Metallumcola ferriviriculae: one gene and its partner. The protein of the gene in region 1 interacts with the protein of each later gene in a pairwise test. Links are inferred from orthologs where the notes say so. Each region holds a gene or a part of one and is shown in the gene's direction. Other genes may lie near its edges.

Evidence for each region.
Region 2: the proteins of ndk (region 1) and MFMK1_RS02725 interact in binary tests that used the Escherichia coli proteins (3 or more experiments, as listed by UniProt). The link is inferred for Metallumcola ferriviriculae from one-to-one orthologs.

What each region holds. Positions count from the first base shown.
Region 1 is NZ_CP121694.1:179,945-185,281, reverse strand. What follows is about bases 1-2,751. They hold ndk (nucleoside-diphosphate kinase), read left to right. Parts: upstream 1-1,026; coding sequence 1,027-1,476; downstream 1,477-2,751. Other genes in these bases: MFMK1_RS00975 (hypothetical protein), read left to right, coding at 2,736-2,751; MFMK1_RS00980 (transcription repressor NadR), read left to right, coding at 2,009-2,533; MFMK1_RS00985 (thioesterase family protein), read left to right, coding at 1,604-1,993; ftsH (ATP-dependent zinc metalloprotease FtsH), read left to right, coding at 1-1,010. Also shown: more of MFMK1_RS00975, read left to right, coding at 2,752-2,936; MFMK1_RS00970 (sodium:solute symporter family protein), read left to right, coding at 2,938-4,416; MFMK1_RS00965 (hypothetical protein), read left to right, coding at 4,572-4,865; MFMK1_RS00960 (formate--tetrahydrofolate ligase), read left to right, coding at 5,103-5,337. UniProt on the Escherichia coli protein: Major role in the synthesis of nucleoside triphosphates other than ATP. The ATP gamma phosphate is transferred to the NDP beta phosphate via a ping-pong mechanism, using a phosphorylated active-site intermediate.
Region 2 is NZ_CP121694.1:523,870-527,978, reverse strand. What follows is about bases 1-2,882. They hold MFMK1_RS02725 (uracil-DNA glycosylase), read left to right. Parts: upstream 1-1,045; coding sequence 1,046-1,720; downstream 1,721-2,882. Other genes in these bases: MFMK1_RS02710 (hydrogenase large subunit), read right to left, coding at 2,876-2,882; MFMK1_RS02715 (NADH-quinone oxidoreductase subunit B family protein), read right to left, coding at 2,377-2,847; MFMK1_RS02720 (ArsR/SmtB family transcription factor), read right to left, coding at 1,975-2,319; MFMK1_RS18465 (anti sigma factor C-terminal domain-containing protein), read right to left, coding at 629-730; MFMK1_RS02735 (YckD family protein), read right to left, coding at 121-450. In the rest of the region: more of MFMK1_RS02710, read right to left, coding at 2,883-4,109. UniProt on the Escherichia coli protein: Excises uracil residues from the DNA which can arise as a result of misincorporation of dUMP residues by DNA polymerase or due to deamination of cytosine.

The sequences.
Region 1 (5,337 bases):
ATATTTTAGACCCGGCACTTTTGCGTCCGGGACGTTTTGACCGCCAGATTACGGTGGATGTTCCGGATGTGACAGGCCGGGAAGCGATTTTGGGCGTCCATGTTAAGGGTAAGCCAATGAAGGAAGATGTAAGTCTCGGAGTGCTGGCTAGACGCACGCCCGGGTTTACCGGTGCAGATTTAGCTAACCTAGTTAATGAAGGGGCATTATTATCTGCCCGTAAAGGCGATACGACAATTAGCATGGAATCCCTAGAGGATTCAGTTGAGAGAGTAATTGCCGGCCCGGAGAAGAAATCTCGGGTTATCAGTGATTATGAACGCAGATTAGTGGCCTATCACGAAGCAGGCCACGCATTGATCGGGCACTACCTGCCGCATACTGATCCGCTGCATAAGGTGTCTATTATTCCCAGAGGGCGTGCGGGTGGATATACACTGCTGCTGCCCAAGGAAGATCGGCGTTATATGACCAAATCGCAAATAATGGATCAGGTGACCATGCTTTTGGGTGGTCGTGTTGCTGAAGCGCTGGTGCTTAAAGAAGTAAGTACCGGAGCGCAGAATGATTTGGAGCGGGCCACCGAATTGGTACGCAAGATGATTACAGAATTTGGTATGTCCGATGCACTGGGCCCGCTGACTTTTGGCAGAAAGCAGGAACAGGTATTTCTTGGCCGGGACATATCCCGTGATCGCAACTACAGTGAAGCGGTAGCCTTTTCGATAGATAAGGAAGCAAGAAAGATTATGGATGAGCGTTATAATCAGGCCAAGCAGCTATTAATGGACAACATGAAGGCACTGCACTTGGTCGCCGAGAACCTCATGCAAAAAGAAACGCTGGAGGCAGATGATTTCCAGCAGTTGCTGGAAAATTTGGATGGGGATTCCGTCACCAAGGGAGATCAAGAAGATAATAGCAGCGACTGGGAGGATGATGGAGTTGGCGAACGCCCCCGACCTCCTATTGGCGGGCCGGACACGGTCATAACATTTAAATTTAAATAATTGGAGGGGAACCTTTATGGAACAGACATACGTAATGATTAAACCCGATGGCGTACAACGAAATTTGGTGGGGGATGTTATCGGTAGGTTTGAAAAAAAAGGGTACAAGCTTGTAGCGATAAAATTATTACTATTAACCGAAGAGCAAGCTAAGGAACATTATCGTGAACATGTTGGCAAACCATTTTTCCCCGGCTTGCTGGGATACATCACCTCGGGTCCTGTGGTGGCCATGGTATGGGCAGGGAAAGATGTGGTGAGCGCTGCCCGAAAGATGATGGGTAAAACCAATCCTTTGGAAGCGGAACCTGGTACCATCCGAGGCGATTATGGGTTAGATATCGGACGCAATGTAATACACGGCGCTGACTCTGTGGAAAGTGCTCAAAGAGAAATCGCCATTTACTTTAAGGAAGATGAAAGCACCTCTTACGAAAAGACGATAGAAGAGTGGCAATACGAGTAAGGCGCGCCCGGGAATGAATCCCGGGCTCTTTCTTGATGTATATGAGATTATCGGCTGTGGATAATTTTCTATACATGGGGGTTGGTGTGGTGTAAGGGGCATTTAAAAATCAAGTGGAGGGGTCATAATGAGTAAATTAAAGGTAGGCTTGGCCGGCGAAGCCGGAGAAACGGTGACCAGAGATAAGACTGCTCAGGCATATGGAAGCGGCCAGATAGAGGTCTATGCGACCCCCGCAATGATTGGTCTTATGGAAAATGCTGCTTTAAGTGCGGTTGATCACTTGCTGGATGAGGGAAAGACTACGGTCGGCATCTCTATTTCCGTGAAGCACCTGGCCGCTACACCTGTGGGATTCCCTGTCAAGGCAAAAGCTAGTCTAAAAGAGATTGATGGCGGACGACTGGTCTTTGCTGTTGATGCTTATGACAGTAATAAAAAAATTGGTACAGGAGAACATCAACGGTTCATAGTGGAAACAGAAAGGTTTTTAAATAAGGCAAAGAGTTTAGAGTAAAGGGGGTGGACGCAGTTGAATGCCGCTAAACGGAGGGAAAAAATTGTTCAATCTTTAAGCGAGACGCAAAGGCCTATTACTGGAGGAGACTTAGCAGAAAGTTTTGCGGTGAGCCGGCAGGTGGTTGTCCAGGACATAGCTATTCTTCGTGCGCAAGGGTTTGAGATACTTGCTACCCCACAGGGCTATATCTATCTCTCTCCCGCATCAAACCAACTCTTACAGCGCACATTTGCATGTCAACACGATTTAGAACGTACCCAGGAAGAACTAAATATTTTCGTTGACTGCGGTGGGACTGTGGTAGATGTTATTGTCGAGCATGCTATCTATGGGCAGATATCCGGTTCTTTAATGTTAAAGTCGCGGGACGATGTAGAAAACTTTTGCAATAAAATAGAACAAAGCGGGGCGGCACTTCTTTCATCATTAACTGAGGGTGTCCATCTGCATACCATCAGATCAGAGGAAGAAAGCGTGTTTGACCGCATAGAAAGGAAGCTGGAAAAAACTGGCCTGCGCCTATTAAATGAACAATAGCGTCGATTTTCTTCTGACGTTAGTATTATGCTCAAAGATCATTTCGGTCTTGTCAACGGGAAGGGGCTCTGCTATAATAGTGCTTAATAGAGGGGCGCCTTTTTTTTGCTCGGAGGTGTAAAGACAGCTGGATACTCACGGTGCTCATTATAAATAAGGGATTTCGGGGATAACTAAAATCAAAGGAAATGGGGGAATGGCAGTGGTAGAAAATAAACATAAGCAAAAACATATAAGAGGGTGGACGCTCTTTTTCCTCGCTTTAGTTATTCTGGGGTACGTGGTTCCGTTCACTCTTTTGACATCGGTGGCTAAAGTATATGGTGCATTTTTGTTTTGGGCTGCTTTTGCCATAGTGGCCGTTATAGCAGTGGGAATATTAACTGCAGGTTGGAGGGACTGATATGAGTCAGACACATATTTATACTGCTTTAGCTATCTATATTGTATTAGGAACAATTGTAGCATTTGTCTCTCGTCAAGGAATGGGTAAGTCTATGACTGATTATTTTTTGGCCGGCAGGACGTTAGGTGGCTTTGTCGGGGCATTGACCTATAGTGCCACTACTTATAGCGCTTTCATGATGGTGGGTTTAGCAGGCCTCACTTTCACCGGCGGTGTAGGGGCGATGGGGTTTGAACTGATATATTTATCTGGGCTGGTACTGGTGGCGTTTTTTGGGCCGCGTTTTTGGCTAGTGGGGAAAAAGTATAACTACGTTACGCCGGCGGAAATGTTAGGGCACCGCTATGACAGCAGGACTCTTGCCTTAGTTGCCGCGGTGGCGTACAGCATCTTTCTAATACCCTACAGCGCTGTTCAGTTAATGGGGGTAGGCTACCTGGTTACGGGCATGTCCGGCGGCAGCATCTCTTTCATGACCGGGGTAATATTGGCTACGATTCTTGCTATTATCTGGGCGTGGATTGCCGGGCTTCGTTCAGTCGCATGGACGGACTCGCTGCAATCACTTTTAATGATTATCGCTTCATTGGTGGTTGTTTACACGGTGGTTTATAAAGGGCTAGGAGGATTTGGCTCTCTGGCCAACACCCTAGAAAATGACTATCCCCAGTGGTTAGTGGTACCGGGGCCCGGTTTATTCTCGTTTAAAACCTTTTTGGGATTAAGTCTGCCGTGGTTTTTCTTCAGCATTAGTAATCCTCAGGTAAGTCAGCGCTTATTTGTGCCTAAATCCATGAAAAGCATGCGGTTGACGGTTATGGGATTTTTGGGGTTTGGCCTCATCTATACACTGGTTTCTATAATATGGGGTTTTAGTGCCAAGGTGCTTCTGCCCAATTTAGAAAACGCCGACTTGGCTACACCGACTTTGCTGGCGCTGCCTATTGTCCCTAAAGCATTAGCGCTGGTAGTAATGGTGGGTATTACCGCCGCTGCGATATCTACTATTGACTCAATTTTGCTGACATTATCATCGGTATTGTCCAGGGATGTTTACGGCAATTTAAGGAAAGATACTTCTGAAGCCAAACAACTGAGGTTTGGCAAGCTCGCGATACCGTTCATTGCCGTTTTGGCCCTTCTCTTTGCCAGATTAAAGCTAGGGCTGATTGCGGTATTGTCTGTAGCTTCTTCTGCTGGACTTCTGGTTACGGTACCGGCTATTTTTGGTGCCTTCTTTTGGAAACGGGGTACGGCAGCAGGGGCCATCACCTCGATTTTAGGCGGTGGAGCGGTCAGTATTTTTCTTCAGTTTAGCGGGTTTAAGCCATTGGGGCACTGGCCCGGGGTATGGGCACTGTTAGTTGCGACAACACTTTACTACTTGGTAAGTTATCTAACACAACCACCCGAACAGGTAGCGGAGGAATTTTTAGGGTACCTAAGCAAGGAGTTGAAGGAAAAGGGTGTTGTTTAAAGGGAAAAAGAGCTCAATAGGCATTAAATAATTAAGGTAAGCCCCGGAAGGGGCTTTTTTTTGCATGACAAGTTAGAGTTTACAATATAATAAAGGGTGAGAGGGGGGAGAAAGGTGGGGAGATAATATTCACCATCTGCTTGGATACTGATGATATGCGTTTAGCGGATTTCATCGCTGCCAGACTGCAAAAAACAATAAGTAAAGCAGATGCTTTTTTTGCCGCTCAAACAAGTGCAGATAGTCAGGCTGAGGTGGTCTGCAGGATAATTAATCAGACGCGGCTAAGGCTGTGGCAGGTGCTGGAACAAGCGGAATTAGATGCTAAGAGTGTAAATGTAAACATAGTAGAGACATACCTCGAGGGTAGGTTATCCCTTGATTCCTCGATGAAGGAGCTATCACATTTTCTAAAGTGCCGCCTGATTGAGGTAACTCCTATTAGTTAGCAGTACTGGTAAAAATTTTTCCGCTTTTGCAGGAAATGAATAAAATTAAGAGAAATATTTAAATGTTAGTGCAATTTAGAAATGGACATACATTAAGTTGTTTGGTATTGGTTTTTACTGAGGAACTTTGTTATTGAAGGGTGCGTTGAAGGGGGGAAAGTTTTAAGTTTTTTTCTTTTGTTGCGATGTACAAGATGAGGAATTTTTTATTTTTACTATTGAAAGGAGAGATATTTAATGCCGTTTGATCCAACAAAATTAAAAGATTGGCAAATCGCCGAAGAGGCGGAAAAATCCCTGCCCACAAATGAAGACTGGATAGAAAGATTAGGGCTGGAAAAAGATGAACTTATCCCCATGGGGAGGACTCCTAAACTTGATTTCATCAAGATTATGGACCGGATGGAAAACAAACCTGACGGTAAATTCATTGAAGTTACCGCCATTACTCCTACACCGCTGGGTGAAGGTA
Region 2 (4,109 bases), 340 kb from region 1 along the record:
AACATAGTCCGTGTTTAAAGAATAGTGGTCAGGAGGCCTGCCTGCTTCAGTAAGGTTTAGTCCCATGTGCAACAAAAAAAGAGTTCTGCCCCAATTGTTTAGGGCAGCCCCCACTTAACACTACTGGAAATGCTTTCTTTTACATTTACCCCGTTGTGGGATAAAACCGTTTTGTTCAAGCCTCTCATAGCGTTTTTCCAACCGAGACATAATCTTATCTGCTTTTTCTTGGGGAATGACTCCATACTCAACATATTTGGATATCACTTGTTTCTTCTTATCAAGAATCTCTCTGTGAAGAGTCGCTAACTCTTTCTTTTGGGTTTCAGTTAACTGTACAGTCACCTTTCCTGGATCCGCTGTTACATCTGCTGCTAGCGCCGGGAATGCTCCCAATACTGCTACAAACATAAACATAGAAACCGCCAAAGTTATCCAAAATTTTTGCATGAAAATTCACTCACTCCTTTCTCAGTTGGTATTGTTATTTTCCGCAGTTTTTTTTATTTTCATGTAAAATCGCAGTCAAATTTAACTTCCCAATAAATAAGCATTATCCCTAAAGTTAGCATATTAAATAACAAGAAAATCTTTTAAAGAACTTCCCAATCGCAAATTTTTGAATAATCTATTTTTCCCAGTTCCATAACTTTACTTCACCCAGATGTATTCCAGCAATCCATGGCTCTTCCTGTAACTTCAATATTTCTTTCGTGGGGCCCGTAACCACTATTCCATAGATTTAATGCCATTTGTTTTTAAATAATCAATACGCTGTGAAATTTTTAAATCACCTGTTGTAGCAATGCGGTTTGCTATTTCTTTGTAATTCTGTAACAGTTTGAGGGTATTGATAAATCTGTCGCTTTTTTTGTATTAAAAAAGCGACCCCTTACTTCTGGGTTAAAAGAATCCTCTGTGGTGTGCGTTGTCAGCATTCTCCTCCTGTCCATACAATTCCTCTAATTTTTTACGGTCATCACCTCTTAGTTTTAACCCTAAACTAGCTGCGATTTTTTTGGTATAATTTATTAGGGTGATTTATATGCAAATATTAGAAAATGATTGGCATTTTTTATTGGAAGAGGAGTTTGAAAGAGATTACTACTTAAAACTTAGAAAGTTTCTGATAAATGAATACAGAACAAAAACTGTATATCCAGATATGTATGATATATTCAACGCTTTACACTTTTCAGAGTTTAAGGATGTAAAAGTAGTTATATTAGGTCAGGACCCGTATCATGGTCCCAGTCAGGCCCATGGTTTGAGCTTTTCTGTAAAACCAGAGGTGTCAGCGCCCCCTTCTCTTATGAATATCTACAAAGAACTGCATAGTGATTTGGGCTGTTATATCCCTAATAACGGTTACTTAAAGAAATGGGCTGACCAAGGGGTTATGCTTCTTAATACTGTATTAACAGTTAGAGCAGGACAAGCAAATTCTCACAAAAATAAAGGCTGGGAAAATTTCACTGATAAGATAATTCATTTATTAAATGACCGGGAAGAACCTACCGTTTTCATATTATGGGGAAAGAATGCTCAATCTAAATTAGGTATAATAAGAAACTCCAGACATTATATAATAAAATCCGTTCATCCAAGTCCACTATCTGCACACCGAGGTTTCTTTGGAAGCAAGCCTTTTTCTAAGGCTAATAAATTTCTTAATACAATAGGCAAGGAACCTATTGACTGGCAAATTGAAAATATATAAAGAAGTATAACAATCACCCAATTACACATAGACGCCTCTGGCATATGCTATATTATTGGGGCTATGCCAAATTAGTAAAAAAATTTCTTAATTTAAAAAGAATTATAACCCTAATGGGTAAGAATTAAAGCGATAACCCAGGTGGTTACATGCATATAGAAAAAACCAGAAGACTGAGATAATGTATCTCATCTTCTGGTTTTTTTATTACATTGCTTTAGCCAAAACACCATGTTTTTCAGTGCCCTCCTATTTTAGCCTCTGGTTTTATTAATTTCCTGTTTAATTTCTTTCCACTGCGAAAGGGTTTCAGCTAAATGATTGTCAAAAATTCGTCGAGCATCGTCTAATAGCTGAAAAATAAGCGGATCTTTTACAGAATAGGTAACCTTAGTCCCTTCCTTAATACCGACTACTATATTTTTCGCCCGTAACTGGGCTAATTGCTGACTGACTGCTGAGCCTTCTAAATTTAATATCTGGCTTAGCTCATTGACATTCTTATCCGCTGAACGTAGGTTTTCTAAAATACCAATGCGAGCAGGATGAGATAATGCTTTAAAGAAATCCGCTTCAAATTGAAATAGTTCTTTTTGCAAGTCATTAACCTCCTTGATAATGATTTGCTACTTTCCATCTTACCATATTTTTTCAAATCAAACTACTGATTTTCTTAGGTTGCGCGTTAAAACATCCAATATTTCCTGTGGGGATGGTGGACAACCGGCAATTTTTATATTAACCGGAACAACCTGTTCTACTCCACCCAAAGTAGCATAGCTATTTTTAAAAATGCCTCCATTACACGCACAGTCTCCCACAGCAACGACTTGTTTAGGGGCAGGGGTAGCCTCAAACGTCTTTACCAGGGCAACTTGTAAATGTTTGGTCATAGATCCTGTTACCATCAGAATATCGGCATGCCGGGGTGATGCTACAAAATCCAAACCATAACGTTGCAGGTCATAAACGGGATTTAATAGGGCATTCATCTCCCAATCACAACCATTACAAGATCCGCAATCGACATGACGAATATGCCAAGAACGACCAAAGTTTTTATTTTTCTTCTGTTTAGGTCTAGTAACTATTCCAACCCGCCATGACTTCATAAAAATCCCAAACATATCTTCACCCCTTTTAGCTTACTTACTTCTACCGATCTGTACAAGCATAGCACAACTCAAAGCTTTTATTAATTAGAGGAAAATCTGGCACAAGATTTCCTTGGACAGCTAAAGGTACTGCCGGCCAATTACAGTAAGAAGCGGAACGAATGCGATAGCGATAAACGGTATTATTTGGGCCAATCATTACCCAATGCAGGTTGCTGCCACGAGCTGATTCGCTCCAACCCAGAGCCGCTTGGTAAGGAAGTAACTCTCCCACAGGATGTACTACCGGGCCGGTAGGTATCTGACAAATCAACTGGGATATTATTTTAAAAGAAGTTACCGCCTCATTGATACGTACTTTAAATCGAGCCAATACATCTCCCGCTTCTTCTCTAGCCACCTCAAAGTCCAGCTGCCCATAAATGCCATAAGGGAAATCTTTTCTCCAATCCTTGGTACAGCCAGAGGCTCTAGCCGCAGGTCCAACTACCCCCAGATCCTGCACAGCTACCAAAGATAGCCTCCCGGTACCCCTCAACCGCTGGATCAAAGAGTCGTGATCTAGTAAAACCTCAGCCAAGTCAATAAAATCTTCTGTTAATTGCTTCAATTGAGTATCTAAAGAAGCAAGCTGCTGATCAGCAATGTCCTTCTTCAAACCACCAATAGTATTAATTCCTCTTAAGAACCGGCTGCCGGTCAACCCCTGGTTTAACTGCAAAATCGCCTCCTTGATGCGGTTACCATGACTGGTTCCTAACGCTAGTCCTACTCCAGCGCAAATATTACCCACATCGCCAATGTGATTGTATAATCGTTCCATTTCTAATAATATTGCCCTGATAGATAATGCTCTATCGGGTATTTGGACATTCCCTATGCGTTCAATAGCGTGACAAAAAGAAACACTATGGGAAAAAGCGCATGCACCGCAAGTTCGCTCTGCCAAAGCTAAGACACCGGCTAAAGTACTGCCTTCTGCTAGCTTTTCTACTCCCCGGTGAGTATAAAATAACCTGGCTTCCAAATTGAGAACAGTTTCCCCGGCCACGCTGAACCTAAAATGCCCTGGCTCAATTATACCGGCATGAATCGGCCCAACCGGTAGATAGAAAGGTCCACTTCCCTTTATTTCACCAAAATGGTAATCAGGAGACGGCATCTTTTCTAAGGAATCTGAATCAAAATCCTTGCGGAGGGGATGGGTTCCTTGTGACCAATCATGATGAAGAACCAAGCTCCTTGGGTCGGGATGGCCAACAGGTTTTAATCCA